Regions from separate parts of the Actinoplanes sp. NPDC049668 genome, predicted to be linked through region 1. Evidence: riboswitches for the same ligand, from Rfam matches in the RefSeq annotation. Region 1 holds a riboswitch; the other holds the start of a gene.

Evidence for each region. Region 1 has a riboswitch for cobalamin ahead of cobN (cobaltochelatase subunit CobN). Riboswitches for the same ligand answer to the same signal wherever they lie in the genome.
Region 2: linked by a shared signal. The riboswitch ahead of ACIBSW_RS01025 (ribonucleoside-diphosphate reductase subunit alpha) and the one ahead of cobN (cobaltochelatase subunit CobN) in region 1 are both predicted to bind cobalamin.

Annotation. Positions count from the first base shown of each region.
Region 1 covers NZ_JBITLR010000004.1:182,475-197,968, forward strand. The annotation lists gene ACIBSW_RS18210 (ThuA domain-containing protein) at 1-638, shown strand, start outside; gene ACIBSW_RS18215 (hypothetical protein) at 770-3,034, shown strand; gene ACIBSW_RS18220 (transposase) at 3,374-4,114, shown strand; gene metH (methionine synthase) at 4,157-7,945, opposite strand; cobalamin riboswitch at 8,108-8,228, shown strand; gene cobN (cobaltochelatase subunit CobN) at 8,264-11,869, shown strand; gene cobF (precorrin-6A synthase (deacetylating)) at 11,877-12,578, shown strand; gene ACIBSW_RS18240 (cobalt-precorrin-6A reductase) at 12,575-13,300, shown strand; gene cobO (cob(I)yrinic acid a,c-diamide adenosyltransferase) at 13,306-13,920, opposite strand; gene ACIBSW_RS18250 (VWA domain-containing protein) at 13,920-15,494, opposite strand, start outside.
Region 2 covers NZ_JBITLR010000001.1:200,284-215,777, reverse strand. The annotation lists gene ACIBSW_RS01030 (ribonucleotide-diphosphate reductase subunit beta) at 1-618, opposite strand, end outside; gene ACIBSW_RS01025 (ribonucleoside-diphosphate reductase subunit alpha) at 619-3,030, opposite strand; cobalamin riboswitch at 3,159-3,369, opposite strand; gene ACIBSW_RS01020 (UdgX family uracil-DNA binding protein) at 3,483-4,145, shown strand; gene ACIBSW_RS01015 (DUF3046 domain-containing protein) at 4,864-5,064, shown strand; gene recA (recombinase RecA) at 5,264-6,310, shown strand; gene ACIBSW_RS01005 (regulatory protein RecX) at 6,677-7,417, shown strand; gene ACIBSW_RS01000 (hypothetical protein) at 9,742-10,431, shown strand; gene rny (ribonuclease Y) at 10,805-12,532, shown strand; gene ACIBSW_RS00990 (amino acid ABC transporter permease) at 12,576-13,442, opposite strand; gene ACIBSW_RS00985 (amino acid ABC transporter permease) at 13,439-14,113, opposite strand; gene ACIBSW_RS00980 (glutamate ABC transporter substrate-binding protein) at 14,185-15,039, opposite strand; gene ACIBSW_RS00975 (amino acid ABC transporter ATP-binding protein) at 15,148-15,494, opposite strand, start outside.

The DNA.
Region 1 (15,494 bases):
CCGAGGACGGCGCGGTCGACTGCTCCCGGGTCCAGGTCTCGCTGGTCATCGGCCATGACGAGCACGGGCACGGCATCAACTCCACGACCGGCTGCGCGGGCACGCTGCCCAGCCCCGAGGACGGCGCCGACCACGCCGGCGGGTACCTGTTCCTGGGCGTCAGCGCCACCTACACCGACCTCGGCGGGCTCTCGGCGACCGGGCAGGCCACCGTGCAGACGTGGCGGCAGCAGGTGGAGAACGCACAGGTGAAGCGGGCCGTCGCGGTCGCGACCACGAACGACGCCGACGGCGGCGAGCACCTGACGGCCGTGGACAACGGCGACCACATCGCGCTGCGGCCGATCGACCTGGGCGGGGTCGGCTCGCTGACCCTGCGTACCGCGGGTGGCACCGCGGCGACGGCCGGGCAGCCGCGGGCGAACGTCGAGGTCCGGCTCGGCTCGCCGACCGGCGAGCTGGTGACCACGCTGCCGGTGCTCGCCACGGCCGGCAACGCGTACTGGTCCAGCCAGACGTTCCCGGTCAGCGCGGCGGCCGGGGAGCAGGAGCTCTACTTCGTCTTCAGGTCCATCGCCGGTGGCCCCGCCAACAACCTGTTCAACCTGAACTGGATCGAGTTCGGCGTAACACCCTGATAGCGGCGGGCGGGGCCGGCCGCCGAACCGGCCCCGCCCGTCCACCCCGCCGATTGTCACCCGTACCGGGTAGGCCGAACCTCCGCTGTGCTTCCCCTCCGGCGCCCGCGATGCTGGCTGGGGTGGGTCCGGTGCCCGCCGCCGGAAGGGAGACCATGCGCGGCCTGCGCCTGCTCGCCATCGTGCCGGTCCTGGCCGCCGGGCTGACCGTGGGCGGCGACGACGTCGGCTACCGGCTCACGGCGGCCGACGACCCGGTCTTCCGGCTCGGCGCCGAGTCCCGCGCCGGGGACCCGGTCTGCGCCCGATCGGGACCGCCCAGCGAGCCGGCCACCGACCGCTGGACCTACCGGGCGATCTCCAGCCGGGCGTCCGGGCTGGTCCTGACCGACCTCCGGCTCGGCCCGCGGCGGATGGCCGACGCCGTCGGGGTCGCCCAGGTCAGGATCCGCACCGCCGACGGGACGCTGCACAACGGGTTCCTGACCCCGGGGCCCCGGCCCCAGCCGGACGACACGGTCGCCAGCCGGCTGCTCGGGCCGGTCGACTGCTCACCGGTCGAGGGCGACGAGGCCGTGACCGCCACCTACGCGGTGACGGTCGGCGGGGACGTCACCGTGCTCTTCGAGCAGCAGTACCGCTTCTCCGAGCTGCTGGACGACCGGTGCGAGCCGACCCTCAAGTCGCGATGCAAACGCTTCTGGCCGACCACGCGCTGGGCGGCGTCGCCCGCCGACAGCAAGAAGGTCCGGTCGGTGTCGGTCGTGCAGCGGTTCGCCTGGGACCCGGACGACGGCATCCTCCAGGGCAGCGGCGGGGGAGCGGAGCTGATCAAGGACGTCGTCAAGTTCCCCTCGGGGATCAAGGTGAGGTCGCTGAGCGACCTCGACTTCGAACCGGAGACCCTCAGCGGCGGCGGCGGTCACCTGCGGCGCGGCGGGGCCAGGAAGGTCATCGACGGCGGCGAGGTGCGCGGCGCGGGCTGGGAGAACTACCACCAGAGCAGCCGGCACGGCGTCGGGCTGCCGTCGCCGGTGAGCGCCGGGTGCTCCGACTGCGTACACGTGCATTGGTCCTGGTTCGCCGATCCGCGACCGGCCGGGATTCCGCTGCCCAAGAATCCCTTCATCACCGGTACGAGCACAGCGGCCGCCCGGTGGGTGGCGAACCGGGTCGCCTGCCGGTGCCCGCTCGACGACTTCTCCGACGGCGGGCCGCAGATCCCGGACGGCTCCCGGCAGACCGCCTGCGTCGGCTGGACCACCGACGAGCCGACCGAACCCGTCGACTGGTGCCGGCCCGGCGCCGAGCCCGACCTCAGCCCGTCGTCACCGCCGGTGATGTACTGGGACGCCACGTCGAACGCCGCGGACCAGCTCGCGAGCGGGGTGTCCATCCGCAGGACCGACTACGCCGTCGGCGACGCGTACTGGCAGAAGCTGCCCGACCGGCGCCACGGCGGCGACGGCTCCTTCTTCTTCGTCCCGGCCCGGCGCCTGGCGACTCCGGAGGAGGAGCCGCGCGGGGCGACGACCGCGACCATCGAGCCGGCCTGGCCCGCTACGAAGGTGACCGGGGGTTTCCCGGCGGGCCGGTGGATGCTGCCGATCCGGATCGCCCTGGACCGCGAGGGCGACCAGGGCCCCTACTACCTGCGCGTCAGGTCCCGCGGGCCGCAGCCGGTGAATGCCGATTCGCGCGGACCCGGCGGCCCCGCCTGGCTGACGATCCGGGACGGCACCGCCGACCGCCGGATCGTCGCCCGCTACACCGAGCCGATGGCCGCGACCCTCCTGTTCGACCGCGAGCCGAAACCGGACGACCTGTCCTTCCGGCTCGACGCCGCGCCGGACGGCATTCCCGGCTACGTGCCCTCGGACGGCACCTGGACCGACCCGTCGACGGTCGGCGACGCCGCGGAGACGATCGACTGGCTCGCGGTCGTCCGGCGCCACCTGACCGACTGCACCTCGGACCAGGACACCTCCGAGGTGGCGCTGGCCGAGGACTTCCCGCCGCGCAGCCAGGACATCACCGGCGACGGCCAGGACGACGTCTTCGTCGGCGCGAAGTGCCGCAGCTCGGCGTCCGCCGCGCTGCTCTACGCGTTCGACGGCGCCTCGGACAGCCGCGACCCCCGCCCGCTCGACGTGGTCGACGGCCGCGACCATCCGGTCTTCGACCTGACCGGCGCGACCCTCGGCACCACCGACGACACGGTCAAGATCTACGGCACCAACCCGCGCGACGCCGACGGTGCGTTGCCGTACCGCGACATCGAACTCGCCCTGGAGTGGCACGACGACCGCCTGCGGCTGACCCGCATCGACGCCGAGGACTGCGAATGGCCGGTCTACTACTTCGGCCCGGACCAGCCGGAGATCGTCTGCCACTGAGGCGGCGACGTCTGTGCTTCCGGAGTATGGGCCAGTGCTCCGGCCTTCAGGCCGGGGTGAGGGTCCGTGCTGGGAGGGCCACCGGGCCCGAGCGGTGCCTTAACCGGGAGGTTCCTGCTGCTTGATGACGTTCAGCGATGCGGCGCCGCCGGACCGGGCGAAAGTATCTTCGTCACGAAAACCAAATGGACACGCAACGCGAAACACAGTGCCTACCAATGTGGATGCTTGAATCTCATCCATAAACCAACATGGCAAAGTGGTGATCGTGCAGCTCCGTTACAACTATCGGGTGTACCCGGACGCGAGTCAGTGCACCGCGCTGGCTCAGGCGTTCGGGTGTGCCCGGGTGGTTTCAACGACGGGCTGCGCCTGCGTCAGCTGGCCCGGGAGGCGGGCGAGAAGTACGTCTCGGACGCCGACTTGTCGAAGCTGGTCATCACCCAGGCCAAGGACACCGAGCAGCGGGCCTGGCTGGGCGAGGTGTCGGCGGTGGTGTTGCAGCAGGCCCTCGCGGATCTGAACACCGCGTACCGCAACTTCTTCGCCTCGATCACCGGCAAGCGCAAGGGCCGCAAGGTCGCCGCGCCCCGGTTTCGGTCCCGCAAGGACCACCGGCAGGCCATCCGCTTCACGAAGAACTCCCGGTTCAAGGTCCTCGACAACGGCCGCCTGCGGCTGCCGAAGATCGGGGACCTGCAGGTGCGCTGGTCGCGGTCGCTTCCCTCGGAGCCGTCGTCGGTGGCGATCATCCGGGACGCGGCCGGGCGTTACTTCGCCTCGTTCGTCGTGCGGACCGCGGACGAGTCGCTTCCGCCGGTCGATTCCGAGGTGGGCATCGACCTGGGCCTGACCCACTTCGCGGTCATGTCGGACGGCACGAAGGTGACCGCGCAGAAGTTCCTGCGCCGCGCGGCCCGCAAGCTCAAGCGGCTGCAGCAGGACCTGTCCCGCAAGCAGCGGGGCAGCGCGAATCGTAGGAAGCGAGGTACGGGCGCACCTTCGGCCGGGTGGACCGGTTCTTCCCGTCCACCCGGATGTGCTCACACTGCGGCCGGATTACCGAGAGGCTGGCGCTGAACGTCCGAAAGTGGGGCTGCCCCTTTTAGAGCGGAGAGGATGTCAATCGTTGTCGGAGCGGTAGCCGAGGTTGGGCGCGAGCCACTTCTCCGCCTCCGCGACGGTCCAGCCCTTGCGGGCCGCGTACTCCTCGACCTGGTCGCGGCCGATCTGGCCGACGACGAAGTACTGCGACTGCGGGTGCGAGAAGTACAGGCCGCTGACGGCGGCGCCGGGCCACATGGCCATGCTCTCGGTCAACTCGATGCCGGTGTTGGCCCGCACGTCGAGCAGCTCCCAGATGGTCTGCTTCTCGGTGTGCTCCGGGCAGGCCGGGTAGCCCGGCGCGGGCCGGATGCCGACGTACTTCTCCTTGATGAGCGCCTCGTTGTCGAGCCGCTCGTCGGGCTGGTACGCCCAGAACTCGGTGCGGACCCGCTCGTGCATCCGTTCGGCGAACGCCTCGGCCAGCCGGTCGGCGAGCGACTCCAGCAGGATCGCGCTGTAGTCGTCCAGCGCCGCCTTGAACTCCTGGATCTTGTCGCCGATGCCGAGGCCGGCGGTCACCGCGAAGGCGCCGACGTAGTCCTGCAGTCCGGTCTGCTTCGGCGCGACGAAGTCGGCCAGGCTGCGGTGCGGCACGCCGGGGCGGTGCTCGCTCTGCTGGCGCAGCTGGCGCAGGGTGCCCAGCACCTCGGTGCGGTCCTCGCTGGCGTAGAGCTCGATGTCGTCGTCGTCGACGGTGTTCGCGGGGAAGAGCCCGATGACGCCGGCCGCGGTGATCCACTTTTCCGCGATCAGCCGGTCGAGCATCGCCTGGGCGTCGTCGTAGAGCCGGCGGGCGGCCTCACCGCTGGCCGGGTTGTTGAGGATGTCGGGGAATCGGCCCTTCATCTCCCAGGCGTTGAAGAACGGCTGCCAGTCGATGTAGTCGCGCAGCTCGGCCAGCGGGTAGTCGGAGAAGGTCTTGACGACCGGGTGCGCCGCCGGCGCGGGCCGGCCGTCCTGGTGGAGCCGCGGCGACTGGGTGGCGAGCAGGCGGGGGCGCGGGGGCCGGTAGCCGGTCCAGTCGACGGGGGTGTGGTTCGCACGGGCCGCGGCGATCGGCAGCATCACCTTCGCGTCGCTGCGGGCGGCGTACCGCTCGCGCAGCGAGTCGTAGTCGGCCTGGATGTCGGCGAGCAGGCCCGGTCGCTGCTCGTTGGAGAGCAGCGCGGCGACGACCGGCACCGAGCGCGAGGCGTCCTTCACCCAGACGACCGGCCCGTGGTACTTCTGGTCGACCTTGACCGCGGTGTGTGCGCGCGACGTGGTGGCGCCACCGATCAGCAGCGGGATCTCCAGGCCGCGGCGTTCCATCTCGGCCGCGAAGTTGACCATTTCCTCGAGGGACGGGGTGATCAGGCCGGAGAGCCCGATGATGTCGGCGCCGTGCTCCTTGGCCGCATCGAGGATCTTCTCGGCGGGGACCATCACGCCGAGGTCGATGACGTCGTAGTTGTTGCACTGCAGGACCACGCCGACGATGTTCTTGCCGATGTCGTGCACGTCGCCCTTGACCGTCGCCATGACGATGAGGCCGTTGCTGCGGCCGGCGTCCTCCGGCGACTTAGTGGCCTCGATGTGCGGGATCAGGTAGGCGACGGCCTTCTTCATCACCCGGGCGGACTTGACCACCTGCGGCAGGAACATCTTGCCGGCGCCGAAGAGGTCGCCGACGACGTTCATCCCGGCCATCAGCGGGCCCTCGATGACCTCGATCGGCTGGCCGCCGCGCGCCTCGATGAGCGCGCGCAGCTCCTCGGTGTCGGTCTCGGCGTAGTCGTCGATGCCCTTGACCAGTGCGTGGGTGATCCGCTCCTCGACGGGCAGCGCGCGCCAGGCGTCGTTGACCGCCTCGGCCTTCATGCCGTCGCCGGCGAACTCGGTGGCGATCTGCAGCAGCCGCTCGGCGGCGTCCGGGCGGCGGTTGAGGATCACGTCCTCGATGCGTTCGCGCAGCACCGGGTCGACCTGGTCGTAGACGACCAGGGCGCCGGCGTTGACGATGCCCATGTCCATGCCGGCGGAGATCGCGTGGTAGAGGAAGACGGCGTGGATGGCCTCGCGGACCGCGTTGTTGCCGCGGAACGAGAAGGACACGTTCGACACGCCGCCGGAGACCAGCGCGCCGGGCAGGTTCTGCTTGATCCAGCGGGTGCCCTCGATGAAGTCCACGCCGTAGTTCGCGTGCTCCTCGATGCCGGTGGCCACCGCGAAGATGTTCGGGTCGAAGATGATGTCCTCGGCGGGGAAGCCGACCTCGTCGACCAGGATCCGGTACGCGCGCTCGCAGATGCTCTGGCGGCGTGCGAGGTTGTCGGCCTGGCCCTGTTCGTCGAAGGCCATGACGACGACGGCGGCGCCGTACTTGCGGCACAGCCGGGCCTGCGCGCGGAAGTTCTCCTCGCCCTCCTTCAGGGAGATGGAGTTCACGATCGGCTTGCCCTGTACGCAGCGCAGCCCGGCCTCGATGACCTCGAACTTCGACGAGTCGATCATCAGCGGGACGCGGCTGATGTCCGGTTCACTGGCGATGAGCTTGACGAACCGGTCCATCGCGGCGAGGCCGTCGATCATGCCCTCGTCCATGTTGATGTCGATGACCTGCGCGCCGTTCTCGACCTGCTGGCGGGCCACGGACAGGGCGGTGGGGTAGTCGCCGTCGCGGATGAGGTTGCGGAACCGCGCCGAGCCGGTGATGTTCGTGCGTTCCCCGACGTTGACGAACAGCGACTCCGCGGTGATGGTGAGCGGCTCCAGGCCGGAGAGCCGGCAGGCCGCCGCGGTGCCGACCGGCTCCCGCGGTGCCAGGCCGTCGATCGCGCCGGCCATCGCCGCGATGTGCTCCGGCGTCGTGCCGCAGCACCCGCCGAGGACGTTGACCAGCCCGCTCGTCGCGAACTCGCGGACGATCGCCGCGGTCTGCTCGGGCGCCTCGTCGTACTCGCCGAACTGGTTGGGCAGTCCCGCGTTGGGATAGCAGGACACGAAGCAGTCCGCGAGGCGTGACACCTCGGCCAGGTAGGGCCGCATCTCGCTCGCGCCGAGCGCGCAGTTGAGCCCGACGAGCAGCGGCCGGGCGTGCCGCACCGAGTTCCAGAACGCCTCGGTGACCTGGCCGGACAGGGTGCGCCCGGAGGCGTCGGTGATGGTGCCGGAGATCATCACCGGCCAGCGCCGGCCGCGCTCCTCGAACAGCGTCTCCACCGCGAAGATCGCGGCCTTCGCGTTCAGCGTGTCGAAGATCGTCTCGATCATGAGGATGTCGGCGCCGCCGTCGACCAGGCCGTTCGCCTGCTCGAGGTAGGCCTCGGCCAGCTCCGCGTACGTGACGTTGCGGGCGCCGGGGTCGTTGACGTCCGGCGAGATCGAGGCGGTGCGGTTGGTCGGGCCCAGCGCGCCGACCACGTAGCGCGGCCGGTCCGGATCTGCGGCGGTGGCGTCATCGCACTCGGCCCGGGCCAGCCTGGCGGCCTCGAAGTTGATCTCGTAGGCGAGCTCCTCCATGCCGTAGTCGGCGAGGGAGATCCGCTGGGCGTTGAAGGTGTTCGTCTCGATCAGGTCCGAGCCGGCCCGCAGGTACTCGCGGTGGATCCCACTGATCACCGCGGGCTGGGTGAGCGTCAGGAGGTCGTTGTTGCCCTTGACGTCGCTCGGCCAGTCCGCGAACCGCTCACCCCGGTAGTCCTGCTCGCTCAAGCCGTACCGCTGGATCATCGTGCCCATGGCGCCGTCGAGGACGAGGATCCGTGACCGCAGCAGCTCGGTCAGGGCCGGGGTCGCATCGGGGCGCAGGGACGGCTCGAACACGAGGCTCCTCAGGATCGGCGAAAGCGGTGGTCAGCCGCGGGCAGCAGGCGCCAGTCTCTCAGCCCGCGCGGCGATACCGCCAACCAGGCGGAGCAGGCGCCATGTGTTGAGAAACACCTGCCCAGACCCGTGTCGGCTCCCTGCGGCAGAGGTGGTGCGGAGACCCTCCCGTAGGCTCGGGGCGCTCGTGGTGCAGGAACCCGGTGAGGATCCGGGGCGGTTCCGCCACTGTGACATCCCGACGGGATGCAGCCAGACACTGGCCACGGGCGATATGACCCGAGACGGGGCGAGAACCCCGGAGGAGGAACCCGGCAGATGGCCGACCTGTCCGCTCAGCCCGCGCGCCTCGCGCTGCTGTCGACGTCCGACACCGATCTGCTCTCCGCGCGCACCAGCGACGCGGCGTACACGTGGGCGAACCCGAGCCGGACCGGCGACGCCGAGCTGGCCGCGATCGTCGCGGGCGCGGATCTGGTGATCGTGCGACTGCTCGGCTCGCCCCACGACCTGTGGCCCGGCCTGTCGGCGGTGCGCGAGGCCGGCACGCCGCTCGTGGTCCTCGGCGGCGAGCAGCAGCCGAGTGCGGAGCTCATGGAGCTCTCCACGGTGCCGATGGGCGTCGCCGCCGAGGCGCACCGCTACCTCGCCGAGGGCGGCCCCGCCAACCTCGCCCAGCTGCACGCCTTCCTCTGCGACACCGTCCTGCTGACCGGTGAGGGCTTCGAGGCCCCGGTCGCGATCCCGCCGTGGGGGTACGCCGAGCGGCCCGAACCCGTCGACGCCGCCCTTCCCCGGGTCGGCGTGCTGTTCTACCGGGCACACCAGGCCAGCGGGAACAGCGCGTTCGCACACGCGCTGGCCGACGCGATCGACGCGACCGGCCAGGCCGCCGGCGTGCCGATCTTCGCAGGCTCGCTGCGCTCCGCGCCCGACGACCTGTACGACGCGCTGGGCACCCTCGACGCCCTGGTCGTCACCGTGCTCGCGGCCGGCGGCAGCGTGCCCGCGAGCGCGAGCGCCGGCGGGGACGACGAGGCCTGGGACGTCGAGCGGATGGCCGCGCTGGACATCCCGGTGCTGCAGGGCCTGTGCCTGACCAGCAGCCGCGCCGAGTGGGCGGCCTCCGACGACGGCGTCACCCCGCTCGACTCGGCCAGCCAGATCGCGATCCCGGAGTTCGACGGGCGCATCATCACCGCGCCGTTCTCGTTCAAGGAGATCGACGAGCAGGGGCTGCCGCAGTACGTCGCCGACCCCGAGCGCGCCGCCCGGGTGGCCCGGATCGCGGTCAACCACGCGCGGCTGCGCCGGGTTCCCAACGCGGAGAAGAAGCTCGCGCTGGTGCTCTCGGCCTACCCCACCAAGCACGCGCGGATCGGCAACGCGGTCGGTCTCGACACACCCGTCTCGGCGATCCGGATGCTGCGCCGGCTGCGCGCGGAGGGCTACCACCTCGGGCACGACAACGCGGTGCTGCCGCTGCTCGACCTGGACGACGACACCGCCGCCGGTGACGCGCTGATCCACGCCCTGATCGCGGCGGGCGGTCAGGACGAGGAGTGGCTCACCTCCGCCCAGCTCTCCGACGCGCAGGTGCGCATCTCGAAGTCCGAGTACGAGGCCTGGACCGCGGACCTGCCCGCCGATCTTCGCGAGGCGATGGTCGACGCGTGGGGCGGCGCGCCCGGCAACCTGTTCGTCAACGACGACGGCGAACTGGTGCTGGCCGTGCTGCGGGCCGGCAACGTCGTCATCCTGATCCAGCCGCCGCGCGGCTTCGGCGAGAACCCGGTCGCGATCTACCACGACCCCGACCTGCCGCCGAGCCACCACTACCTCGGCGCCTACCGCTGGCTGGAGCACGGCTTCGCCGCCGACGCGGTCATCCACCTGGGCAAGCACGGCTCGATGGAGTGGCTGCCCGGCAAGAACGCCGCGCTCTCGGCCTCCTGCGGCCCCGACGCGGCCATCGGCAACCTGCCGCTGATCTACCCGTTCCTGGTCAACGACCCGGGCGAGGGCGCCCAGGCCAAGCGCCGCGCGCACGCCACCATCGTCGACCACCTGGTACCCCCGATGGCGCGGGCGGAGTCGTACGGCGACATCGCCCGCCTCGAGCAGCTGCTCGACGAGCACGCCAACATCGCGGCGATGGACCCGGCCAAGCTGCCCGCGGTGCGCGGCGAGATCTGGCAGCTGATGCGCTCGGCCGAGATGCACCGCGACCTCGGTCTCGAGGAGCGCCCGGAGGACCGGGAGTTCGACGACTTCCTGCTGCACGTCGACGGCTGGCTCTGCGAGATCAAGGACGCCCAGATCCGCGACGGCCTGCACATCCTGGGCGCCGCGCCAACCGGCGAGGCCCGGGTCAACCTGGTGCTCTCCATCCTGCGTGCCGCCCAGGTCTGGGGCGGCGTCGGCGACGCCGTGCCCGGGCTGCGGGCGGCGCTCGGACTGGCCGGCGGGAGCACCACGGAGGTGGACGCGTTCGAGGCCGAGGCCCGCGCGCTGGTCGAGGCGATGGAGAGCGCCGGCTGGGATCCGGCGGCCGTCGAGGCCCTGCACCACGACGCCGACGTGCGCCGGGTGCTCTTTTTCGCCGCGACCCAGGTCGTACCGCGACTGGCGAAGACCACCGACGAGCTCGACGCGGTCCTGCACGCGCTGAACGGCGGCTTCGTGCCCGCCGGCCCGTCCGGCTCGCCGCTGCGGGGCCTGGTCAACGTGCTGCCGACCGGCCGCAACTTCTACACCGTCGACCCGCGTGCCGTCCCCAGCCGGCTGGCCTGGCAGACCGGCCAGGCGATGGCCGACTCGCTGGTACAGAAGTACCTCGACGAGACCGGCGGCTACCCCACCTCGGTCGGGCTGAGCGTCTGGGGCACCAGCGCGATGCGCACCAGCGGCGACGACGTCGCCGAGGTGCTCGCGCTGCTCGGCGTCCGCCCCGAATGGGACGAGGCGTCCCGGCGGGTCAGCCGGCTGACGATCATCCCGCTCGAGGCGCTGGGCCGACCGCGCATCGACGTGACGGTGCGCATCTCCGGGTTCTTCCGCGACGCCTTCCCGCACGTGGTCGCGATGCTCGACGACGCGGTGCGGATGGTCGCCGACCTCGACGAACCCGAGGACCGCAACTACGTGCGCGCGAACACCCGCGCCGACCTGACCGCGCACGGCGACCACCGGCGCGCCACCACCCGCATCTTCGGCTCCAAGCCGGGGTCGTACGGCGCCGGCATCCTGCAGGCCATCGAGTCGGGCAGCTGGCGCGACGACGCCGACCTGGCCGAGGTCTACACGGCCTGGGGTGGCTTCGCCTACGGCCGCGACCTCGACGGTGCCCCGGCCGCCGACGACATGCGGGCCAACTACCGCCGCATCAAGGTGGCCGCGAAGAACGTCGACTCCGCCGAGCACGACATCGCCGACTCCGACGACTACTTCCAGTACCACGGCGGCATGGTCGCCACCGTGCGCGGGCTGACCGGCGCGGACCCGAAGGCGTACGTCGGCGACTCGACCAGCCCCGACGCCGTGCGGACCCGCACCCTCGCGGAGGAGACCGCCCGGGTCTTCCGCGCCCGGGTCGTCAACCCGCGCTGGATCGCGGCGATGCAGCGGCACGGCTACAAGGGCGCCTTCGAGCTCGCCGCCACCGTCGACTACCTCTTCGGCTTCGACGCCACGGCGGGCGTGGTGCACGACTGGATGTACGAGAAGCTCGCCACCGAGTACATCCTCGACGAGACCAACCAGGCGTTCCTGCGCCAGTCGAACCCGTGGGCGCTGCGCGGCATCGTCGAGCGGCTGCACGAGGCGGCCGAGCGGGGCCTGTGGGCCGAGCCGGACGCCGACGTCCTGGCCGCGATGCAGCAGGTCTACCTCTCGGTCGAGGGAGACCTCGAGGACCGCGAGTGAGCGGCGCGTGAAGGTCTGGATCCTCGGCGTCGGCATGGGCCCGCAGCACGTCACCCCCGAGGTGGCGCAGGCGCTGCGGGAGTGCGACTACGTCGTCGCCGCGTCGAAGGGCGACGACGACGGCCTGCTGGCCGCCCGCCGCGCGATCGCCGCCGCGCACGGCGTCGAGGTGGTCGCGGTCGCCGATCCGCGGCGGGACCGCGACACCGACTACGACGCAGCCGTACGCGACTGGCACGCGGCCCGGGTCGAGGCGTACCGGCGGGTCCTTCGCGAGCGCGGCGGCACCGCTGCGTTCCTGGTCTGGGGCGACCCTTCGCTGTACGACTCCACCATCCGGATCGTCGAGCAGCTCGGGATCGAGTACGCCGTGCTGCCGGGCATCAGCGCTCCCCAGCTGCTCGCGGCCCGCCATCGGGTCGTGCTGCATCCCGTCGGGCGGCCGGTGCACGTCACGACCGCGCGGCGGCTGCCGGAGGCGATCGCCGCCGGGCAGACCAACCTCGTCGTGATGCTGTCGGCCGCGCTCGACCTCGACGGCCTGGACGACTGGTCGATCTGGTGGGGAGCCAACCTCGGCACCCCGTCGGAGGAGCTCGTGGCCGGGCGGGTGGCCGAGGTCCGCGGCGCGCTCGACGCGGCCCGCGCCCGAGCCAGGCGCGCCGCCGGCTGGGTGATGGACGTCTATCTGCTGCGGGCGCCGGGGTGAGACTCCTGCTGTTGGGCGGCACCGGCGAGGCCCGCGAGCTCGCCGCCCGGCTCGTCGACGCCGGTGTCGAGGTCACCTCCTCGCTCGCCGGCCGGGTGGCGCGGCCGCGGCTGCCCGTCGGGCGGGTGCGCATCGGCGGCTTCGGCGGTGTCGACGGCCTGCGCGCGGCGCTGCGCGGGTACGACGCCGTGGTCGACGCCACGCACCCGTTCGCGCGGGGGATGTCCGCGAACGCCGCCGCCGCCTGCGCGGCCGAGGGCGTGCCGTTGCTGCGGTTGGAGCGGCCGGGCTGGGAACGCGATCCGGCGTGGCACCTCGTCGACGATCACGAGCAGGCGGCGGCCCTCGCCGGCTCCCTCGGCGGGCGCCCGTTCCTCACCGTCGGGCGGCAGGAGCTGGCTCGCTTCGTACCGGCGCTGGCCGGCCGCGCGGTGCTCGCGCGGGTCGTCGACGTGCCCGAACTCGAGCTGCCGCCGGCCTGGGAGCTGGTGACCAGCCGGGGCCCGTACACGCTCGCGGGCGAGCTGGCGCTGATGGCCGAGCACCGCAGCGACGTCCTGGTCACCAAGGACTCAGGCGGAACACATACCTGGCCGAAGATGCGCGCCGCCGCCGAGCTGGGTGTCGCCGTTGTCGTCATTCGGCGTCCGGCCGCCCCGGCGGGCGTGCCGACCGTCCACGATGTCGACCGCGCCGCGGCCTGGGTGCGCGAGCGCGGCTGACGCCGTCACCACTCGATGCCCTTCTGGCCTTTCTGCCCGGTCTCCATCGGGTGCTTGATGTTGGTCATCCCGGTGACCAGGTCGGCGATCTCGACCAGCCTCGGGTCGGCGTTGCGCCCGGTGACGATCACGTGCTGCCGGCCCGGCCGGCCGGCGAGGGTCTCGACGACCTCGTCGACGTCGACCCAGCCCCACTTCATCGGGTAGGTGAACTCGTCGAGGATGAGCAGGTCGTGGCTCTGCGCGGCGAGCCGTCGGCTGATCTCCCGCCAGCCCTCGGCCGCCGCGGCGGCGTGGTCCTCGGCCTCGCCCTGCTTGCGGGTCCAGGACCAGCCCGAGCCCATCTTGTGCCACTCGACCGGGCCGCCCTCGCCGGTCTCCTGGTGCAGCAGGCCGAGCCGCTCCAGGACGGTCTGCTCGCCGATCCGCCACCGGGCCGACTTCACGAACTGGAAGACGCCGATCCGCCAGCCCTGATTCCAGCCCCGCAGGGCGAGACCGAAGGCGGCGGTGGACTTACCCTTGCCGTCGCCGGTGTGCACCATCAACAGTGGCCGGTTGCGCCGCTGGCGGGTGGTGAGGCCGTCGTCGGGTACGTCGACCGGCTGGCCCTGCGGCATCAGGCGGCACCCTTCACATCGGTGTGGTCGCGGACCGTGGTGGCCAGGGTCTCGGCGTTGACCTCCGCGACGGGGATGTGCGTGGCGCGCAGCCGCTCGGCGAGCCGCCGGGCCAGGCCGAGGCGCAGGGGACCGTTCTCGCCGTCGATCACCACCGAGGTGATCCCGAGACCGGCGATGTGGTCCGCGACCCGCAGGGACCGGGCAACCGCGTCGGGACCGGCGGTGGCGCGGCCGTCGGTGACCACGACCAGCAGGGGACGCAGTCGCGGGTCCCGGACCCGCTCGCGGGCCAGTACGTGTGCCGCCTCGATCAGGCCCTCGGCCAGCGGTGTGCGACCGCCGGCGGGCAGCTCGTCCAGCCGGGCCGCGGCGATGTCCACCGAGTGCGTCGGCGGCAACGCCAACTCGGCCCGCAGGCCGCGGAACGTGATCAGGCCGACCTTGTCGCGGCGGCGGTAGGCGTCCAGGAGCAGCGAGAGGATCGCCGTCTTGACCTGGGTCATCCGCTTGCGGGCCGCCATCGATCCGGAGGCGTCGACGCAGAACAGGATCAGGTTGGCCTCGCGGCCCTCCCGGACGGCCACCCGCAGGTCCTCCGGTCGCAGCGCCACCCGGCCGTCGACGCGGCGCCGGCCGGCCTGTTTCCCGGCGGCCGCCAGCAGGGTCTCCACGAGGTGCAGGGACCCGACGGCACCCTCGGGGCGTCGGGCGCCGATCCGGCTGCCGCTGCTGGAGACGGCCCGGCTGCGGCTGCCCGCCGACCCCTCGCCCACGCCCCGGATGCTGAGGAACCGGGGCCGGTACGGCGTCGCCGCGGCGATCGTGGACTCGCCGCCGGCGGACTGCGCCGGCGGCTGGTGATCGTCGCCTGCCTCGGGTGCCTGCGCACCATCGGCACGGTCGACGTCATCCGGCTCCGGGCCGGACGCCTGATCCCCGGGCCGGTCGTCACGGCCGCCCTCCGGCGGGTCTTCGGGGCCGCCCTCCGGCGGGTCGGGCGGCAGCTCGTCGTCGCCGAGGATCTGGTCGAGCAGGTTCTCGTCCAGCCCGGGCGCGTCGAAGGGGTTGCGCCGACGGCGGTGGGGGAGCGCGAGCAGCGCGGCCCGGCGGATGTCGGCGCGGGTCACCTCGTCGCGTCCCTGCCAGGCGGCGTGTGCCACGGCGGCGCGGGCGGTGACGATGTCGGCGCGCAGCCCGTCGACCTCGAACGCCGCGCACACCTCGGCGATCTTGAACAGGGCCGCGTCGGAGAGCCGGACCTTGCCGACGTGCTCGCCGGCGACCTCGATCCGCTCGGTGAGCGACGCGTCGGCGTCGCGGTAGCGCTCGCTGAACCCGCCCGGGTCGGCGTCGTAGGCCATCCGGCGGCGGACCACCTGGACGCGTACGTGTGGGTCACGCGCGGCGGCGACCTCGACGGTGAGCCCGAACCGGTCGAGGAGCTGCGGGCGCAGCTCGCCCTCCTCGGGGTTCATGGTGCCGATCAGGACGAAACGCGCGGCGTGCTCGACCGAGACGCCGTCGCGCTCGACCGACGCGCGGCCCATCGCGGCGGCGTCCAGGAGCAGGTC
Region 2 (15,494 bases), on a different contig from region 1:
GTCGCGGAACACCCAGTTGGTTCCGGACGCGAGCCCGTGCAGCAAACCTCGCGAGCGCAGGTAGTAGACGTAGGCGAAGGCGCCGTAGAAGAACAGCCCCTCGATGCAGGCGGCGAAGCAGATCACGTTGAGCAGGAACGCGCGCCGGTCGTCCTTGGTCCGCAGCTCGCGCAGGTCGAAGACCGAGTCGATCCAGCGGAAGCAGAAGTCCGCCTTGCGGGCGATCGACGGGATGTTCTCCACCGCGTCGAAGGCGGCCGCCCGCTCGGCCTCGTCCGGCACATAGGTGTCCAGCAGATTCAGATAGAACTGGACGTGCACCGCCTCCTCGAAGAGCTGCCGGGAGAGATACAGCCGCCCCTCGGGCGAATTGATGTGCTGATAGAGGTTGAGCACAAGGTTGTTGGCGACGATGGTGTCGCCCGTGGCGAAGAAGGCGACCAGCCTGCTGACCAGGTGCTGCTCGGCGGCCGAGAGCTCGGCCAGGTCGGCGAGGTCGGAGTGCAGGTCGACCTCCTCGACGGTCCAGGTGTTCTTGATCGCGTCCTTGAATCGGTCGAAGAAGTGCGGATACTTCATCGGCCGCAGGGTCAGGTCCATTCCGGGATCAAGCAGCATCTACTGACACGCCTCACACGACTCGGGGTTCTCGAGGGAACAGGCCAGGGCGTCCTCGTCCGCGACCGGCGCGGCGAGCACCACCGCCGGGAGCGCCGGCGGGCTGGCCGGCGCGGCGGAGACCGTGGCCTGCTGGATGCGCGTCGCGGGCCGCGAGCGCAGGTAGTACGTGGTCTTCAGCCCGGCCTTCCAGGCGTAGAGGTACATCGACGAGACCTTGCCGATGGTGGGGGCGCTCATGAACAGGTTCAGCGACTGCGACTGGTCGATATAGGGAGACCGGGCCGCGGCAAGGTCGATGAGGGCCTTCTGCGGCAGCTCCCACGCGGTCCGGAAGAGCTCCCGGACCTCCGCCGGCAACGCCTCGATGCCCTGCACCGAACCCTCGGCGCGCTTGATCTGCTCGCGCACCGCCGACGTCCAGAGGCCGCGTGCCTTCAGCTCGCGTACCAGATAGGTGTTGATCTGAAGGAACTCGCCGCTCAGGGTCTCGCGCTTGAAAAGGTTGCTGACCTGCGGCTCGATGCACTCGTAACAGCCGGCGATGGAGGCGATCGTCGCCGTCGGCGCGATCGCGATCAGCAGCGAATTGCGCAGGCCGGTGTCCGCGATCCGCGCGCGCACCGCCGCCCAGCGAGCGGACTGCGTCGGGGCCACCCCCCACAGATCCGGCTGCAGGTCACCCCGGGCGGCCCTGGTCTCCGGGTACGCGGGATGCGGGCCGGAGCGCTCGGCGAGCGACGCCGAGGTCTCCAGCGCGGTCAGATAGATCTCCTCCGAGACCCGGGTCGAGAGCTCCCGGGCGGCGGCGGAGTCGAACGGCAGCCCCAGCGCGAAGAACGCGTCCTGCAAACCCATCAGCCCGAGCCCGACCGGGCGCCACCGCGGGTTGCTCGCCGCCGCCTGCTCGCTCGGGTAGTAGTTGATGTCGATGACCCGGTCCAGGAACACGACGGCGGTCCGCACGGTCTCGCGCAGCTTCGCCCAGTCGACGTCGTCGCCGGTCAGGTGTGCACCGAGGTTGATCGAGCCGAGGTTGCAGACCGCGGTCTCGTCGTCGGCGCTGACCTCGAGGATCTCGGTGCACAGGTTCGACAGGTGGATGGTGTTGCCGGGGCGGCCGGTCTGGTTGCTCAGCCGGTTCGAGGGGTCCTTGAAGGTCATCCAACCGTTGCCGGTCTGTGCCAGCGTGCGCATCATCCGGCCGTACAGGTCGCGCGCCCGGACGGTCTTGACCGCCTTGCCCTCCGCGATCCGGTACGCGGCCTCGAACTCCCCGCCGTAGAGGTCCGGCAGCCCGGGGGCGTCGGACGGGTCGATCAGCGACCAGTCCTCGTCGGCCTCGACCCGGCGCATGAACTCGTCCGGGATCCAGTTGGCCAGGTTCAGGTTGTGTGTGCGCCGGGCGTCCTCGCCCGTGTTGTCCCGCAGCTCGAGGAATTCCTCGATGTCCGGGTGCCACGGCTCGAGGTAGACGCAGGCCGCGCCCTTGCGCCGGCCGCCCTGGTTGACCGCCGCGACGCTGGCGTCGAGCGTGCGCAGGAACGGCACGATGCCGTTGGACCGGCCGTTCGTGCCGCGGATCAGCGCGCCCCGGCCGCGCACCCGCGACCAGGAGATGCCGATGCCACCGGCGAACTTCGACAGCCGCGCCACCTGCTGATAGCGCTCGTAGATCGAGTCAAGCTCGTCCTTCGGCGAGTCCACGAGGAAGCACGACGACATCTGGGTGTGCCGGGTGCCCGAATTGAACAACGTCGGCGAGCTCGGCAGGTAGGCGAGCGACGACATGAGCCGATAGAACGCGATCGCCTCACCCGCGCTGGTCGACAGGCCGCAGGCGACCCGCAACAGCCAGTACTGCGGCGTCTCCACGACCAGGCGCGTCCGCGGATGCCGCAGCAGGTAACGGTCGGCGACTGTACGCAGGCCGAAGTACTCGAACCGCAGGTCGCCGGCCGGGTCGACGGCGTCGTCGAGCTTGCGGGCGTTCCTCGCGACGAACGCGGCCGTCTCGTCCCCGATCAGCCCCTCGGCGTGGCCGCGGGCGATGGACTGGCTGAAGCTCGCGATGCCCTGGCCGCGGACCTCCTTGTCGACGAACGCGGCGAGCAGCCGGGCCGCCAGCCGCGAATACTGCGGTTCCTCGCCGATCAGCTCCGCCGCCGTCTGGATCGACAGCCGGTCGAGCTCGGCGGTGGTCGCGTCGTCGTAGAGACCACTGATGGTCTTGGTCGCCACCCGCAACGGGTCGACCTCGTCCAGGTCGGCGACCCACCGCTCGACCGCCTTCACGATCTTGTTGACGTCGACCGACTCCGCGTCACCGTTGCGCTTGCGCACCTGCATCGCATGCCTGCGCTGCTCCGGCACGGCTGGATCGGTCGCAGTCTGCTCCTGCGTGACCGTCATGAACTCTCTCTCCTCGCGAGCCCGTTCCGAAGTGGTCTCCGGGCGCGCAGGAGGACGCCGGTGGACGCGGCTGTACGCGTACACCTGAGTGGCGTCGGCCGTCCCACGCGGCCTCGGACCGCCGCACGCGGAGCGTGCGGCGCGCTGGCAGGTCTTCGGACTCGCGGGCCTGACCTGTCTTCGGTCTCCTACTGGCCGTCGCTTCCCAGGCCGGGGCCCAGTGCTGATGACGGCGGTCGTTCCCACTCACCGCTGCGGGGCAGTTCCGGTCTTCCACCGGATTCCCTCTTGCCTCGGCCGTCCTGGAGAGACGGCCGAACCAGCTGCGGGCAACACCATATCTAGGTGCGACTCGAAACGCGCAACCCCACATGTCGTGTCGGCGTGTCGGATCATGCTCGTTCGGGTGAGGCCCCGCGCGTGGCGGGGACGGCAAGGGGTAGAACCTCTGCATGGCAATGACGCAAGCCCCGCCGGGGGCTCAGGGGTTCATTCCCGCCGATGCGCACGACCTCGACGAGCTCAAGGCCGCCGCGCCCGGCTGCCGCGGCTGCGAGCTGCACGAGAACGCCACCCAGGTGGTCTTCGGGCGCGGCGCCGCACACGCCCGGCTGGTGCTGGTCGGCGAGCAGCCCGGCGACATCGAGGACCAGAAGGGCCTGCCCTTCGTCGGCCCGGCCGGCCGGCTGCTGCGCGACGCGGTCGGCGACGCCGGCATCGACCCGTCGGTGATCTACCTGACCAACACCGTGAAGCACTTCCGCTTCGAACTGCGCGGCCGGCGCCGCATCCACCAGACGCCCGGCCCGGCGCACATCGTCGCCTGCCGTCCCTGGCTGGTCGCCGAGTTCTCACTGCTCAAGCCGGACCTGATCGTGGCGCTCGGCGCGACCGCGGCCAAGGCCCTCTTCGGACCCTCGTTCCGCGTCACGAGATCACGCGGCGAACTGCTACCGTGGCCGGCCGCGGCGCAGCGCCCACAGGACTTCCCGAAGGCCGAGTCCCGGGCACTCGCAACGATCCATCCCTCGGCAGTGCTACGGGCCGACGACCGGGACGCGGCATACCGAGGCCTGGTCGACGACCTCAAGGTTGCGGCAACGGCCCTGTCCTGATCCGCACCCCTGGCACTCTGTCTCCGGCTTGGACTTCGCCCCCGCGTGCGTGCATGTCTGTCGCTCGCCGCCCTCGCAGCGCGTCGCGGGCGATCGGTGCCGGACAGTGATGACGTGCCCACCGCCGACGTCCTATCCCGGCACGTCGCCCGTCGTGGCGTGCCGGTCTCCAGGCGTGCCAGGCGGATGGATGCGTCCTGTCGCTTGATGTGGCCGGTCGGCGGGTCTGTTGCCTGGTGTGAGTGGCTCGCGGTCCTGTCGCTTGGTGTGGGGCTGGCCCGTTGCCTGGTGTGGCCGGCCCGGCTGGCCTGTCGCTTGGTGTGGCCGGCCCGGCTGGCCTGTCGCTTGGTGTGGCCGGCCCGGCTGGCCTGTCGCTTGGTGTGGCCGGCCCGGCTGGCTCGTCGCTTGGTGTGGCCGGCCCGGCTGGCCCGTTGCCTGGTGTGGCCGGCCCAGCCGGCTCGTCGCTTGGTGTGACCGGCCCGCCGGCCCGTCGCTTGGTCTGAGCGGCCCGCCGGCCCGGTGTCCGGTGTCACCGGTCCGTCGGCCCGTTGCCCGTGTGACCGGTTCCGCCGGCCCTCCAGGTGGCCGCCCTGTTCGGTGGTCCCGGGGGGCGTCCTGCAGGGTCGGCGCTCTATCGCCGACGGTCCTCGCATAGTGATGTGCGTCTCAGCATTGTGCGCGGCGGGGTCGTCCGCGGCCCGCAGGTACGCTTTTGCCCGTGCGGTTGACGGATTTCTGGGGGCGCCTCGAGCAGGCGTTCGGCCCCGCATATGCGAGGAGCCTTGCCACCGATCAGAGTTTCTCGGCGCTACAGGGCCGCACGATCGAGCAATCCATTGCTCAGGGTGTCGATACCGCTACCATCTGGCGCGCGGTGGTGGCCGAGTACCCCGATCGGGTGCCTTCGCGCCTGCACTGACCCATCTTTCGTACGTTTGTTCTGGCGTGTCACTCGATAGTCGTACACCTGTTCGGCTATCGTCCTCAGCGGCGTGGTCATCCGCAGCTCACGACCGGGCGGTCGTTTTCTGTCAGACCCAACGTCTAGCGTGACCCGCGTGGTGAACAGAAACGCTTCGGCGAAGACGCCTGGGAAGTCGAGTACAGGGGTGGCGGACATGGTGGCAGGACCTGATCGGGACAAGGCGCTAGACCTTGCTCTCGCGCAGATCGACAAGCAGTTCGGCAAGGGCTCGGTGATGCGCCTCGGGGAGCGGCCGGTCACACAGATGGCCATCATCCCCACCGGCTCCATCGCCCTCGACATCGCGCTCGGCGTCGGCGGCCTGCCGCGCGGCCGGGTCATCGAGATCTACGGCCCGGAGTCCAGCGGTAAGACGACGGTCGCCCTGCACGCGGTGGCCAACGCCCAGCGCAACGGCGGCATCGCGGCCTTCATCGACGCGGAGCACGCGCTCGACCCCGACTACGCCCAAGCCCTCGGCGTCGACACCGACGCCCTGCTGGTGTCCCAGCCGGACACCGGCGAGCAGGCGCTCGAGATCGCGGACATGCTGATCCGCTCCGGCGCGCTCGACATCATCGTCATCGACTCGGTGGCGGCCCTCGTGCCGCGCGCCGAGATCGAGGGCGAGATGGGCGACAGCCACGTGGGTCTGCAGGCTCGCCTGATGAGCCAGGCCCTGCGAAAGATCACCGGCATCCTGAACAACTCCGGCACGACCGCGATCTTCATCAACCAGCTCCGCGAGAAGATCGGCGTCATGTTCGGCTCGCCCGAGACGACGACGGGCGGCCGCGCGCTGAAGTTCTACTCGTCGGTGCGCCTCGACGTACGCCGCATCGAAAGCCTCAAGGACGGCACCGACGTCGTGGGCAACCGCACCCGCGTCAAGGTCGTGAAGAACAAGGTCGCGGCGCCGTTCAAGCAGGCCGAGTTCGACATCATGTACGGCAAGGGCATCTCCCGCGAGGGCTCGCTGATCGACGTCGGCGTCGAGCAGAGCATCGTCCGCAAGTCCGGCGCCTGGTACACGTACGACGGTGACCAGCTGGGCCAGGGCAAGGAGAAGGCGCGCGAGTTCCTGAAGGAGAACCCGGACGTCGCCGCCGAGATCGAGAAGAAGATCCTGGAGAAGCTCGGCGTGGGCCAGACCACCGGTGACGCCGCCGGCGGTCCAGACCTGCCCCCGGTCGACTTCTGATCGATGCAACCTCCGACGACGAGGCGATCCGCTGCACCCGGCCCACCCGGGCCGGGTGACCCCTCCCCGCCGCTACACCGGTCCGGCGCCGTTCGAGGCCCTGCACGAATCCACAAACCGGCACCGTCGCGGACTTCCGCCTCGCGGACTTCCGCCTCGCGGACTTCCGCCTCGCGGGCTTGGGTCTCGCGGGCTTCCGCCTTGCGGGCTTGGGTCTCGCGGGCTTCCGCCTTGCGGGCTTGGGTCTCGCGGGCTTCCGCCTTGCGGGCTTCCGCCTTGCGGGCTTCCGCCTTGCGGGCTGTGGCCTCCGCTCCACAGCCCGCCCGGGCCGCCGGCCCGCTCGTCCCGGCGAACGGCTGAGCCCGGGTGCCTGGACGACGCGGCGCGCGGTCGGGGCGGGGCTGGGATGCGATCCCACCCCGGCCCACAGAAGATGACTCCCCTGGTGGCGAGCTCCGGCCCGACGACCCGGAACGCGGCAACGTGACGGGCCGGCGCCGCCGGAGCTCGCCGGGCGGACCGCCCTACAACACCCGCGACAACGCGGCTGAGCGGCCGCCCGAGCCGCCGCGCAGCGAGTCCGAGATCGCACGCGAAATCTGCCTGCGCCAGTTGGCGGTGCGCCCGCGCACCCGGGCCGAACTGGCCAAGACCCTGGCCCGCAAGGAGATCTCCGACGAGGTGATCGCCGAGGTCCTCGACCGCTACGACGAGGTCGGCATCATCGACGACGCCGCGTTCGCCCGGATGTGGGTGTCTACCCGGCACCAGGGCCGGGGCCTGGCCCGCCGGGCGCTGGCCAACGAGCTCCGCCGGCACGGGGTGGAGGCCGAGGTGGCCACGGAAGCCCTGGAGACCTTGGACGACGACGCCGAGGCCACCACCGCACGCGCTCTGGTCGATCGCAAGCTGCGGTCCGCGCGAGGCACCCCCGACCAGGTGTTCCGCCGCCTGGTCGGAATGCTGGCCCGCAAGGGCTACCCGGCCGGCGTGGCGATCCGAGCGGTAAAGGACGCCTTGGCGGCCCGCGACGCCGAAGCGGCCGAGTTCGCCGACCAGATCGACGCCGATGCCCTGGCAGACGAAGCCAACGACCCACTGTCCTGACCGCACGCAAAGCCCGACCGGCCCCGGCGAGCCGCGCACGAACCGGGGCGCTGGCCCGAGTCCAGATGTGGATCGGGTGCGTGGTCGGACTGGGTGGTGGTTCGGGTTTGGGCGTGGGCCGGGGTGTGTGCTTGGGCCGGGGTGTGTGTGCTTGGGCCGGGTGGTGGTCCAGGTTGGGTGTCGGTCGAGCATGTCCTCGTGCGGTGCGGGCTGGCGGTGGCCGAGGCGGCCGCGGTACCCGAGGCTGCCTTTGGGCGTGCGGGTTGCCGGACGCGAGGTTCGTATGGCGAGCGGGATCTGGGGAAGTTGCCGATCAACCAACCCGGCTGCCATGTGACCGATCGACCGACCCGGCTGCCATGTGACTGATCGACCGGCCCGGCTGCCAGGTGACTGATCGACCGGCCCGGCTGCCATGTGACTGATCGACCGGCCCGGCTGCCAGGTGACTGATCGACCGACCCGGCTGCCATGTGCCGGACAGGTGCCCGGTCCGCTGCGACTCTGTTCGAGTCCGCACAGCAATCTATCGCCATTTGTGTGTTCCAACACGAGCGGTGAGGTCGCCCCGTGCTGTATCCGGCCATCGAGCTTTGGCCGTTATATCGGTGCTGCGATAAGTGATCGCTGAGATGTCGGATTTGGCTGTCCCTGTTTGGGCTGTGATGGCATCAGGTGCCCTGCTCACCCCACTCCGGAGCAAGGTTCCACCCTTCGCATCGTCGGCGCAGGGTGCTGACAAGGTTAGATGCGTGTTGTCTGAATTTGGCTAGATTGTTGCCCGTGGATAGGAGTGGATTTCTATCCGGCAAGTTGTGGCGCGGACTACGGATTTGTCCACTGAGGACGTAATGGCCCTTTGGTGTCGGCAAATGGGGAGGAAACCAAGCGACTCGCACGCCATTGCGGCATGCGTGCTACGGCCCGGGCTTGGCGTCATCGTCGTGCCGTCGCTGCGGCCGAGCTGGGGGTGGCACCTCTACGAGAGTGGACCGTAGCCTCTCCGGGCTGTCGGTCCATCGTCGCTGATGGATCTCGCGAGGCGTCGCCGACGGCCTCGGACTGGTAATCTGTGCTTGGTGACAGACGACTTCCACCCAGCTCAGCGCGGTGGCGGCTCCCCTCACGAGAGCCCCGACGCGACGGCTCAGGTCGTCCCACACATCGCGTCGGCCGGTTCGCCCGAGGGCACCGTTCCGCCATCGCACTCTGATGCCGAAATCCCTGGTCAGCATTCTGTGCCAGCGGACAGCCAGGCCCTGCCCGGTCCAGGGCAGGGCGATGTGCCCGCGGCGCCCTTCGCGTATCCGCCTAGAGCACATCAGTCCGGAACCTCAGCATCGATGCCCGGCGATCCGGCAGACGTCACAGCCAATCTGAGAGTGCCGATGGACGGACAGGGGCCTGGCGAGGAAGACCCGACCGCGCCGGTCACACACCCGCCGTCCGGTCAGCCGCTGGTCGGTCAGGTGTCGGATGGGCAGACGCCGGTGGCTCACTCGCCGGTCGGTCAGCCGCCAGTGCCCCACCCGCCGGGCGGGCAACCGCTGGCCGGTCATCTGCCGGTGACTCACCCGCCAGTTGCCCACTGGCCGGTTCCTGCACCCTCCGGCGGAAACGTGCCTCCACGCGGCCGGACCACCGGGCCAGTGCCGACGTCTCCGGCCGTGTCCACGTCCGGGCATGCGCCGGCATACAGAACAGTGCCGGCCGATGGCGCGGCAGCCGTGACTGCTCCTGCAACCGACCCGGTAGCCGGATCCACCCCGACGGGCAGCCCAGCCGGCGGCGCGGCCCGGATGACCGACCCCGCGTCCGCCACCCCGCACTACGGCCCGCGGTCCGCCGCCGAGAACCGGCCCCCTCCGAACCCGACCGGCCACAACGCCGAAAGTAATCAGCAATACAGCTACGGCCCGTTCCACCGAGGCCCACAGCAGCCGAACGAACCCCACCCGACTCCGGGAGAGGGCCCGGCATATGGTGCGCCCCCGGCCTTGGGTGGCCGTCCGGCGCATGGTCCGAGTCCGACTTCCGCCGGGGATCCGGCTTACGGTGCGAGTCCGACTTCGGGCGGGGGTCTGGCGCATGGTGTGCCCCTGGCCTCGGGTGGCGATGCGGCGCATGGTCCGAGTCCGACTTCGGGTGGGGGACCGGCCTATGGCGCGACCCCGACTTCGGGTGGCGGCCACCCATACGGTGCGCCCTCGACCTCGGGCGCCGCCCCGGCGTACGGAGAGGACTACAGCGCCTCAAGCCCTCCAAGCTGGTCCGCCACAGACCCCGTCTCAGGCAACGGCCCCGCCGACCCCTACGGCTTCTCGGTGGCCCCGGCATTCGGCAGCGGCCCGCGCATCGAACCCACTCCCAAACAACCCCGAGGCCGCTTCGCGATCCCGGCCCTAGCCGGCCTGGCAATAGGCCTGCTCGTCTTCGGCACCGCCGGCTGGTTCCTCGGCCGTTCGACCGCCGGCACCCAGGCCCGGACCGGTACGCCGGCGCCAACGGTCAGCTCCGCGCCGGCCCTGGGCCCCTACGAGCAGAATCAGATCGCCATCAATCGGCCGAAGCTCGGCGGTGCCCTGGCCCCCGTCGCCGAGGGCTGGCTTCCTCACCTCTCCGGCTGTGTCCGCAGCGGCGACCCGGACGGCCCAACCGCCAACAACGCGGAGAAGGCCCGGGTCCGCTGCGAGATGGACGCCATGAGCGTCATCTTCGTGGAGTACGCCACCACCGCCGACCGCGACAAGGCGCGGGTCAAGACACTCGGGCAGAACGTCGATGCCCGCGAGCTCACCCCAGGCGTAGGCCCCGCGGTGGAGCGTGCGACACCTTCGGGCCGGACCAGCGGCAACTACGTGGAGTTCGCGTACCAGGCCACGGGCAAGACTGTCAGCGGCATCTGGTGGGACGACAGCTCCACCCCCATAGCCGCCTACCTCCTCGCGTTCTGGAAGGAAGGCAGCGGGTCGAAATGGGAACCCATGCGTGACATCTGGGCCCGCTACGCCTGAATTGCCCCCAACGTACTTGAGCAGGGCGTGAGCGGGTCTGTGCCAAGCGTCCCGTCCTCTGCCGAATCATGAGTCCTTGACCGAACCGGCACTCGCGACCTAGCCTCGCGTTACACAAGGTTTGCTCGACCATCGCAGGCTAAGCGCACAATATAGATCGCATCACATTACGGCATCACTTGCGGCGTGGGGCGCCATCGATGCCTCCTCCGCCCGCAGACCGCGCGGGCGGTGGCCAGACATGCCCGGCGGTCGGTCCTCGACGCTGTAACCGGCGCCGTAGGCTGAACACGCCCGCGCTCAGCCGCCTTTGGTCGGGCATCCCTACACAGCCGGCGCAGCCATGCGCCGCAGCGAGGGGAGACGCGGCGAGATGACCACGGGCGTGATCTGGGTGCTCGTGATGGCGGTCGTCGTCCTCGCCACCTTCGTGGTGGTCGGACTGGTGCTCGGCGCCCGCGCGCTGCGTCAACTGCAGGAGAGCAAGACCGCCGACCGGGACCGTCGTGAGCAGACCGTCGACGACGCCATGGCCAAGGTCGACGACGCGAACGCCAAGGCCGCATCCGTACGTGCGGAGGCCGCCGCCGCCAAGGCCGAGGCGACCGCGGCGCGGGCCGAGGCCCGGCGGGTCCTCGAGGACGCGCACGGCGAGGCGGACACGATCCTCGAGCACGCCCACCGCCAGGCCGAGTCGGATGCGGAGCAGGTGCGCACCGCCGCCCGGCGCAGCGGTGAGCGCGAGGTCGCCCTGCTGAATGCCACGGCCAAGGAGCAGGCCGCCGAGGTCGAGCGGCGCGCCGCCCGGATAGACGAGCGGGAGCGGTTGCACGCCGACGAGGTCGAGCGGCTCGTCGAGCGGGAGCGGCGGCTCGTCGCGATGGACACCGACCTGTCCGCGCGTGAGGCCGCGCTGACCGTTCGGGAGTCGGAGCTCGCGGGCGCCGAGGAGGCCCGCCGCCGCGAGCTCGAGCGGGTCGCCGGGCTGACCGCGGACGCGGCCCGCGTCGAGCTGATCGAGAACATCGAGAACCAGGCGAAGCGCGAGGCGGCGATCCTGGTGCGCGACATCGAGAGCGAGGCGAAGCACACCGCCGACACCCGGGCCCGGCACATCGTCGTCGACGCGATTCAGCGTATCGCCAGCGAGCAGACCGCGGAGAGCGTGGTCAGCGTCCTGCACCTGCCGAGCGACGAGATGAAGGGCCGGATCATCGGCCGTGAGGGCCGCAACATCCGGGCGTTCGAATCTACGACCGGGGTCAATCTGATCATCGATGACACCCCCGAGGCGGTGCTGCTCTCCTGCTTCGATCCGGTACGCCGTGAGGTCGGCCGGCTGACGCTGGAGAAGCTGGTGCTCGACGGCCGCATCCACCCGCACCGTATCGAGGAGGTCTTCGACAGCGCCAAGAACGAGGTCGAGCGGCTCTGCGAGCGGGCGGCCGAGGAGGCGCTGGTCGACGTCGGCATCACCGACATCCACCCCGAGCTGGCGACGCTGCTCGGGCGGCTGCGCTACCGCACGAGCTACGGCCAGAACGTGCTCAAGCACCTGGTCGAGACGGCGCACATCGCCGGCATCATGGCCGCCGAGCTGCGCCTGGACGTGCCGACGATCAAGCGGTCGGCGTTCCTGCACGACATCGGCAAGGCGCTGACCCACGAGGTCGAGGGCAGTCACGCGCTGATCGGGGCGGACCTGGCCCGCAAGTACGGCGAGTCCGAGGACGTCGTGCACGCGATCGAGGCGCACCACAACGAGGTGCCGCCGCAGACGATCGAGGCGGTGCTGACGCAGGCCTCGGACGCGTGCTCCGGCGGCCGGCCGGGCGCGCGCCGGGAGAGCCTGGAGGCGTACGTCAAGCGCCTCGAGCGGATCGAGGAGATCGCCGCCGGCAAGGTCGGCGTCGACAAGGTCTTCGCGATGCAGGCGGGCCGCGAGATCCGGGTGATGGTCCGGCCGGAGGACGTCGACGACATCGGCGCGGCGGTCCTGGCCCGCGACGTCGCGAAGCAGATCGAGGAGGAGCTGACCTATCCGGGGCAGATCCGGGTGACGGTCGTCCGGGAGTCGCGGGTGACGGAGCTGGCGCGCTGACGCCGGACGCGAACGAACGCGCCCGGCGCCAGCAACGAATCGGCTAGTCGCCGATGGGCTCGACGGCGGCGACCGGGACCGGGCCGGACGCCTTCGGTGCCTTGCCGGTGCGGCGGGTCCGGCGCTCCAGCCAGGCGGCGAAGGACGTCAGCGACGCGTTCACGGCGATGTACATGATCGCCGCGACGATGGCGGCCGCGACGATGTTGCCGAAGTTCGCCGCCAGGTTGTTCACGCTCTGCAGCAGCTCCGGGTAGCCGATGATGTAGCCGAGCGCGGTGTCCTTCACCAGGACCACCAGCTGGCTGACGATCACCGGGAGCATCGCCCGGGCCGCCTGCGGCATCAGGATCTCCTGCATCACCTGGCTCTTGCGCAGGCCGATGGCGTAGCCGGCCTCGCTCTGCCCGCTCGGCACGGCCCTGATGCCGGCGCGGAACGCCTCCGCCAGCACCGAGCCGTTGTAGAGCGTGAGGCCGGCGACCACGGCCCAGAACGGCGGCATCGGCGACTCGGTGATGAACGGGATGCCGTAGAAGATGAAGAACATCAGCAGCAGCAGGGGCACGGCGCGGAAGAACTCCACGACCATGCCGGCCGGCACGCTGAGCCACCGGTGGTCGGAGAGCCGCCCGACCGAGAAGATCAGGCCGAAGATCAGCGAGAGCACCATCGCGACGGCGGCGGCGCTCACCGTCTTCCAGAGGCCCGGCAGCAGGTAGTCCGTCCAGGTCGACGACTCGGTGAACGGCTCCCACAGCGCCGCCGCCCACTGGCCCTTCTCGTCGAACTTCAGGTAGACCCAGTACAGCAGCGCCAGCAGGGCGATGCCGAACACCACGGTCAGGATCCCGTTGCGGACCTTGGCCCTCGGTCCGGGGTGGTCATACAGGACAGCGTCGGTGCTCATCGCTTGACCGCCATCCGGTTGGCCAGCCAGCCGAAGGCGTAGCCGGTGGGGATGAGGACGGCCGCGAACGTTCCCGCGAAGACGAGGAAGATCGCGATGACCTGGTCGCCGTTGGAGTTGATGAGTTCCTTCATCGCGTTCGAGGACTCCGCCAGGCCGATCGTGCCGACGATCGTCGAGTTCTTCGCCAGGGCGATGAAGATGCTGCCCAGCGGTGCGATCACGGCCCGGCCGGCCTGCGGGAGGACGATGATCGTCAGGGTCTGGAAGAAGGACATGCCGATCGCGCGGGCCGCCTCGGCCTGACCGGCCGGGACGGTGTTGATGCCCGAGCGGATCGCCTCACAGACGAACGCCGCGGTGTACACCGACAGGCCGATCACGCCGAGCCAGTAGTTGTTGCGGTCGATGTCGTCCGACAGCGTGACGCCGAGCGTGGAGAACAGGCCGAAGTAGCAGAAGAAGATGATCAGGGTCAGCGGCGTGTTCCGGAACGTGTTGACCCAGGTGGTGCCGAAGCCGCGCAGCACGGGCACCGGCGACACCCGCATCGCGGCGAGCAGGACGCCGAGAATGAGGGCCCCCACGGTGCCGGCCACGGTCAGCTTCAGGATCCAGAGGAATCCCGTCACGTACACGTCGATGTTGGTGGGGTCGGAGAAGACGTCCATCGTCCTCGCTTCCTCGCGCCGCGAGAGGCGGGCGGGGCCGGCGCTGCCGGCCCCGCCCGCTCAGTTGAAGATCAGCTGCAGTTGGTGAGCTTGGTGACGTCGAGCTCCGGCGCCGGCTTGCCGCTCTTGCCGAGCGTGTTGTCCCACGCGGCCTTGTACGAACCGTCGGCCGCGGCCGCCTTCAGGATCTCGTTGATCTTGTTGCAGCCCTCGGAGTCCTCCTTCTTGACGCCGATGCCGTACGGCTCGGAGCTGAAGGGCTTGCCGACCACCTTGAACTTGCCCGCGTACTGGTCCTGCGCGGCGTAGCCCGCCAGGATGATGTCGTCGGTGGTGACCGCGTCCACCTGGCCGCCGGCCAGCGCCGTCACGCACTTGGAGTACGAGTCGAACTGCTGGAGTTTGGCGTCCTTGTAGTCGGTCTGGATCCGCTTGGCCGGCGTGGAGCCGGAGACGGAGCAGACCTTCTTGCCGGCCAGCGACTCGGGGCCGGTGATCGTCGAGGCGACCGGTACGAGCAGGTCCTGTCCGGCGACGTAGTACGGGCCGCCGAAGTTGACGACCTTCTTGCGCTCGTCGTTGATCGTGTAGGTCGCCACGACCACGTCGACCTGGCCCTGCTGGATGAAGGGCTCACGGTTGGACGACACGGTCGTCTTGTACTCGATGCCGGACTCCGGCACGCCGAGGCCCTTCGCGATGATCTTCGCGATCTCGATGTCGAAGCCGGTGTAGGTGCTGCCGGTCTGCAGGCCGAGGCCCGGCTGGTCGGCCTTTACGCCGAAGACCAGCTTCTTGTCGCTGCCGGCCTTGCCGACGATGCCGCTGGCCGCGGTGTCCGACCCGCTGTCGTCCCCGCCACATGCTGCGGCGGCCATCACCAGAGCGAACGCCCCGGCCACTGCCGTCATACGGTTGATGCGCATCGTCCTGCTCCTCCTGGTGGAAACTCCAACAACGTGAACGTGCTCGTATCGTGCTGATGCTTCAAGTGACCTGTCGGAAACCGGAAAAGGGGTATCCGGTGTGGACATTCAATGAGTAAGGATCTTGGAGAGGAAGTCCCGGGCGCGCTCGCTCTTCGGGTTCTCGAAGAACTCGGCGGGCGGCGCCGACTCGACCAGCTGGCCGTCGGCCATGAAGACGACCCGGTTCGCGGCGTGCCGGGCGAAACCCATCTCGTGGGTGACCACGACCATGGTCATGCCCTCGCGGGCGAGCGAGGTCATGACCTCGAGGACCTCGCCGACCATCTCGGGGTCGAGCGCGCTGGTCGGCTCGTCGAAGAGCATCGCCTTGGGCTGCATGGCCAGGGCGCGGGCGATGGCGACGCGCTGTTGCTGGCCGCCGGAGAGCTGGGCGGGGTACTTCTCCGCCTGGC